DNA from 2 places in the Bacillus sp. GW821-FHT01G09 genome. Region 1 is predicted to be linked to the other one. Evidence: riboswitches for the same ligand, from Rfam matches in the RefSeq annotation. Region 1 holds a riboswitch; the other holds the start of a gene.
The links. Region 1 has a riboswitch for cyclic di-AMP ahead of ktrA (potassium uptake protein KtrA). Riboswitches for the same ligand answer to the same signal wherever they lie in the genome.

Region 2: linked by a shared signal. The riboswitch ahead of kimA (potassium transporter KimA) and the one ahead of ktrA (potassium uptake protein KtrA) in region 1 are both predicted to bind cyclic di-AMP.

Annotation. Positions count from the first base shown of each region.
Region 1 is NZ_JBWKWL010000001.1:8,415-11,682, forward strand. Features, by position in the region: gene gbsR (transcriptional regulator GbsR) at 1-328, shown strand, start outside; gene bslA (biofilm surface layer hydrophobin BslA) at 526-1,071, shown strand; cyclic di-AMP (ydaO/yuaA leader) riboswitch at 1,217-1,365, shown strand; gene ktrA (potassium uptake protein KtrA) at 1,439-2,107, shown strand; gene ktrB (Ktr system potassium transporter KtrB) at 2,114-3,268, shown strand, end outside.
Region 2 is NZ_JBWKWL010000005.1:297,766-301,033, reverse strand. Features, by position in the region: gene kimA (potassium transporter KimA) at 1-1,604, opposite strand, end outside; cyclic di-AMP (ydaO/yuaA leader) riboswitch at 1,797-1,940, opposite strand; gene AC07VD_RS17755 (cellulose biosynthesis cyclic di-GMP-binding regulatory protein BcsB) at 2,075-3,268, opposite strand, start outside.

The DNA.
Region 1 (3,268 bases):
CTTAAATGTAGTGAAAAAAACATTTCACCGGGGCATCCGTAAGCATACATTTGTGGCTGAGAAGGATTTCTTTAAATTTTTCACAAATTTCTTTCCACCTAAATGGGAGCGGGAGGTTCAAGTGAATGTAGCAGCGATCGAGGAAGCTCAAGCTGATTTACAAAAGGTTTTATGCAAGGAAGATCTCGATGAGGATATCAAAAATGAAGCACTGCAGTTATATGATCAGCTGGAAAGCTCTAAAGCTTACTATGACTGGCTGAAACGGCTTGCTGAATCGGTGCAGACCGGAGAAATTTTTAAATTTATACCGATCGAAACAAAGTAAAGCAGAAAACGCCTGGGAAAGCAGGCGTTTTTTTGATGTAACTACTACAAATTTGAAAAATACGGGAAAAACACCCCATTTACTTCCAAAATATTTGATGGTAATTTTATGTAGGTAAAATTTGTATTTGGCCTTTCAGAGGAGGTGAAAAGCGGGCAGGCCTGTTTAATTTATCATTTTTTAGGGGGAATTTTGTTATGAAACGCAAATTATTATCTTCTTTGGCAATTAGTGCATTAAGTCTCGGGTTACTCGTTTCTGCACCTACAGCTTCTTTCGCGGCTGAATCTACATCAACTAAAGCTCATACTGAATCTACTATGAGAACACAGTCTACAGCTTCATTGTTCGCAACAATCACTGGCGCCAGCAAAACGGAATGGTCTTTCTCAGATATCGAATTGACTTACCGTCCAAACACGCTTCTCAGCCTTGGCGTTATGGAGTTTACATTGCCAAGCGGATTTACTGCAAACACGAAAGACACATTGAACGGAAATGCCTTGCGTACAACACAGATCCTCAATAACGGGAAAACAGTAAGAGTTCCTTTGGCACTTGATTTGTTAGGAGCTGGCGAATTCAAATTAAAACTGAATAACAAAACACTTCCTGCCGCTGGTACATATACTTTCCGTGCAGAGAATAAATCATTAAGCATCGGAAATAAATTTTACGCAGAAGCCAGCATTGACGTGGCTAAGCGCAGCACTCCTCCGACTCAGCCTTGCGGTTGCAACTAATGTAAAAGACCGGTTAACGCCGGTCTTTTTTTGTGTTTTACCCTCCCCTTTTTCTCTAATCCCCGTTATCTTTTTTCTGGTTTAAAATTTAAATTGACAAACACTAGAAACAGGAGTAAATTCTTGAGTGTTCAATTTCATACAGTCTCTTTTACCGCTTAATCAAACACGAACGGGGGAACCAACGATTGGCTGTTTTATTAACAGCCTTGGGGTGAATCTTACTAAGTAAGAGGGGGTACTCTGAATCCCTAATCCGACAGCTAACCTCGTAGGCGTATACAGAGAGGAGGTCTATTATTTGGCCATTCTTTGCAATGGTCTTTTTTGCTTCAGAAACGTTAATTCACTAAGGGAGATATGAACATTGGGAAGAATTAAAAATAAGCAATTTGCCGTGATCGGTCTGGGCCGGTTTGGCGGCAGCATTTGTAAAGAACTTCATAGAATGGGGCATGAGGTCCTTGCGGTTGATATCAACGAAGAAAAGGTCAATGCATATGCTTCTTACGCCACTCATGCGGTAATTGCCAACGCCACCGAAGAAAACGAATTGCTTTCATTAGGAATACGCAATTTTGAATATGTGATTGTTGCCATCGGAGCAAATATTCAAGCGAGTACGCTGACCACCCTATTATTAAAGGAGCTTGATATTCCAAATATTTGGGTAAAGGCTCAAAACTATTATCATCACAAGGTGCTTGAAAAAATCGGCGCTGACCGCATTATTCATCCTGAAAAAGATATGGGGGTTAAAATCGCACAAAGCCTTTCAGACGAAAATGTTTTGAATTACATTGATCTATCTGATGAATACAGTATTGTCGAGCTGCTGGCTACGCGCAAGCTTGATTCAAAATCGATTATTGACCTGAATGTAAGAGCAAAGTACGGCTGCACGATCCTGGCCATTAAACATCATGGAGATATCTGTCTTTCCCCCGCGCCTGAAGACATCATTCACGAGCAAGATTGCCTGGTGATCATGGGCCACAAAAAGGATATTAAACGTTTTGAAAACGAAGGGATGTAGACAAAGGTGACACTTCAAAAGGATAAAGTGATCAAATGGGTTCGGTTTACACCGCCTCAAGTGCTTGCCATTGGTTTTTTCCTTACCATTATCATCGGGGCTGTCCTATTAATGCTTCCGATTTCCACTACGAAGCCATTGTCATGGATAGATGCTCTTTTTACTGCGGCTTCCGCTACAACTGTTACAGGGCTTGCTGTTGTCGATACCGGTACTCAATTTACGGTATTCGGGCAAACAGTTATTATGGGGCTGATTCAGATTGGCGGGCTTGGATTTATGACATTTGCGGTCTTGATCGTCATGATATTAGGAAAAAAAATCGGCTTAAAAGAACGAATGCTCGTCCAGGAAGCCTTAAACCAGCCGACAATCGGCGGTGTCATTGGCCTTGTCAAAGTCCTGTTTCTGTTTTCAATCAGTATTGAATTGATAGCAGCACTCATTTTATCCATCCGGCTTGTACCTCAGTACGGCTGGTCATCCGGCTTGTTTGCAAGTTTGTTTCACGCAATATCTGCTTTTAACAATGCCGGGTTTTCGTTGTGGCCTGATAATTTGATGAGCTACGTTGGCGATCCTACAGTAAACCTCGTGATTACTTTCTTATTTATTACAGGAGGGATCGGATTTACGGTTCTGTTTGATGTGATGAAAAATCGGCGTTTTAAAGCTTTTTCTTTACATACAAAGCTCATGCTTACAGGAACGCTGATGTTGAATGCGATTGCTATGCTTGCGATCTTTATTTTAGAATACAGCAACCCTGGCACGCTCGGCCACCTGCATATAGTGGATAAACTGTGGGCGTCCTATTTTCAGGCAGTGACGCCGAGAACCGCAGGCTTCAATTCTCTAGATTTTGGAAGCATGAGAGAAGGAACAATTGTATTTACTTTATTATTGATGTTTATCGGAGCAGGAAGCGCATCAACGGCGAGCGGCATTAAGCTGACTACGTTCATCGTGATTTTAACATCTGTTATTGCTTACTTGAAAGGTAAAAAAGAAACGGTTATTTTCCGCCGTTCCATCAAATATCCGATTATCATTAAAGCTTTAGCTGTGAGCGTCACCAGTTTGTTCATCGTATTTTTAGGGATTTTTGCCCTGACGATCACAGAACAAGCGCCATTTCTTCAAATTGTGTTTGAAACCTTT
Region 2 (3,268 bases), on a different contig from region 1:
GAGGAGTGAAGCGTAACGAGACGCACTCCGTTATTAAGCTCTTCCCAGCGTTTTTCGAATTTCTTTTCCTGTTCTCTGTCAAATGACACGTGAACGGCGATCACCTGATCGGACAGTGATTTCGCATAGTGAATCGATTTTTGCACGACAGTGGTGACACCGGCCACAGGCACAATCACAACGGTGCCTTTGATTTCTTCCGGCTCTTTGTCTACGATGCGAAGCTGTTCGCCAACTGCTGTATAGTGATTTTTAATCGCAAAAAACAGCAAAACAACGATAGGCATAAAGATTAACACAGGCCATACGACATTAAACTTCGTCACAAACAGAATGGATAGAACCATAAACGAAATCAGAGCGCCGCAGGAGTTGATCAGCATTTTTCCGATCCAGCCTTTTGGTTTTTGCTTGATCCATTTCATGCACATGCCGGTTTGTGAAAGCGTAAATGGAATAAATACGCCCACAGCATATAACGGGATTAAATGCTCCGTCTGTCCTCCGAATAAGATAATGAGAACAATGGAGGCAAAGCCTAAAAAGATAATCCCATTTGAGAAGCCTAAGCGGTCGCCCCTGACAGTAAACATTCGCGGCATATACTGGTCTCTCGCCAGGTTGAAGGCAAGCTGCGGGAAGGCTGAAAATCCCGTATTTGCCGCAAGGACCAAAATAAGCGATGTGACACCTTGGATGACATAATAGAACACATTCCGCCCGAAGGTTTCGGACGCAATTTGTGAAACCACTGTTTCATCAGGTTTCGGCGCCGTACCATACCCGTACGCGAGAACCGTGATGCCGGAAAACAGAATCGCCAGCAAAATCCCCATCATCGCAAGCGTTCTTGCCGCGTTTCGCGCAGGCGGGTTTTTGAATGCAGGAATCGCATTAGAAATGGCCTCAACCCCGGTCAACGCTGAGCATCCGGAGGAAAAAGCCTTAAGCAGCAAAAACAGCGTAATGCCGGCTACAGGTGTGCCGAGCGGTGTATGATGGGCTGGCTGGTCAATTTGCCCCGTCATGAGTTTAAACAACCCGACTGCAATGAGAACCAAAAGCGCCACCACAAACAGGTAAACCGGATAGGCAAGAATCGATGCCGATTCCGATAGCCCGCGCAGGTTCAAAATCATAATCACTAACACGAGAAAAATAGCGATCGGCACATGATAATCATGCAATGCAGGAAAGGCTGACGTGATGGCATCCGTGCCTGCGGAAATACTTACCGCTACTGTTAAAATATAATCAACAAGCAATGAACCGCCCGCAATCAATCCCGGTTTTTCACCGAGATTTTCTTTAGAAACGATATACGCCCCGCCGCCCTGCGGATAAGCGTAAATAATTTGCCTGTATGAAAGAATCAGTGCGAGCAGCAAGATGAGAACGCCAACCGCAATCGGAATGGAGTACCAAAATGCGGTTGCACTGATTGTTGCCAAAATGATTAGAATTTGTTCTGTCCCATATGCGACAGATGACAGCGCATCTGAGGAAAGCATAGCCAAGGCTTTTAATTTCGTCAGTTTTTGCTCTCCAGCTGCTTGGGATTTTAGTGGTTTCCCAATCAAAAAACGTTTGATTGAATGATACATCGATGTCTTCCCCTTTTAATTTCTCATTTTTCAATTAAAACAATAAAACATCAGTGTCTTGCTCTCACATGTTGATGATAGTCCTTTCTGCTATGATGTCTCTGTATGCGATTTGCATTCAAAAATGAACAACAAAAAACACAGAGGCAAACGGATGCCCCTGTGCCATAACATCGAACACAGGTTTCATTCATCTCCTCTCACGAACGCTTACGAGGTTAGCTGACGGATTCGGGCATATGAGAGTTAGCCCTACCTAAAAAGGATTCACCCCAACGGCAAAAAGCCGTTCTATTGGGTCCCCCGCTCTGATTTCAGATTAAGCGATTTGTTTTCTAAAAGAGATCATACTCCCGTTCCCGCACGTTGTAAAGAGGCTTATTGGCTGAGAGAAAAAAATAAAATGACAGGTTCCACAAATGGAATTTACTTACCAAAAATAAAAAACAGAGGCTAAAATCGCCTCTGTTTTATTCTGTATCTGTCTTTCTTTTTCTGCGTCTTACGGCAATCCAAATGAACACTGCCGCAATCACCATAATGAGTGCCAGCACACCAATATACATCCATTTTTGGCTATGATCCTGTGTTGGTTGTTCTGCATCGGAACTGTTTGTTTCCGATTTGAGCTGCTGGTGGTTTGTAAACACCTGCTGGCTATTTGTTTCATTAAGGACGGTTGCCGACTCATCGTTGCTGTTCAGATAACTGATGATCTCTTTTGTGACAGCCGCGCCATCTCCTTTTGACGGTGCAAAGACAGCCATTGTATAGCGTGAATCCCAAACCGATGCTTGGGTAAATACCACTTGTTTTGTCGTCTCATTTAGCATCTCGAAACTAGATACATCAAACGAGCCGTTCTTTTCCTGCGGCACAAGCAGATCTGATGATTTCTCCTTCAGAAGAGAAAATTGATTGATCCCCCCTATGAAAATGAGGTTTCGTCCTTTCGCATCCTTTGCTGTAACGTCAGATGATTTCTTTACCGTATATGAATGCTGTGCTTCGCTGCCAAAGGATTCTGTTACGAGAGAAAGCTCCTCTAGCTTCGATTGGCTTACGGTGTCAGGAAGCACGATTAACGTTGTTTGATCCTGGTTTCCGGCGTAAGGCAGCGGCCACTCTTGAAAATCCGCTGACGGAGACATGCCTTTGATGGCGTATGATAATGTACTGTTTTTATCGATAAAAACCCACTTTTCTTCATCAGTGGTGTTACAAGGGTTGTTTTCCTTTAAACCGGTCGTGACGAACTGAATATCAATGTAGCGGTTTTTTTGCAGCAGCTTAGGGTCCACTTTCACTGTGACATGATAGAATCCGTTTTTATCTTCTTTTCCTAATTCATCAAGCCGGACCGAGTGCGGCTGGCCGTTGATCATCACTTTCAGTTCTGCAGCCTGAGAGGCTGACTCGTTTTCAGCCGTTGAGACCTGAATCGTTTCAGACTTTTTCAGTTTAAGCGACAGCTTCGCCGATTGGTTTTCATCTAAAACAGCCGAAGCCGGATAAAAATAATGTGCTGAAGATGTTTTGTCGGCTCCAATTGTGATATCACCCGCTCCAAAATTCTCAAGGGTCAGCTTATCGCTTTCTTTTTTTTCAGTCTGCTGAAGCTTGCTGATTGAAAGTGTATCGCCGCTGAGCTGGCCTGTATATGT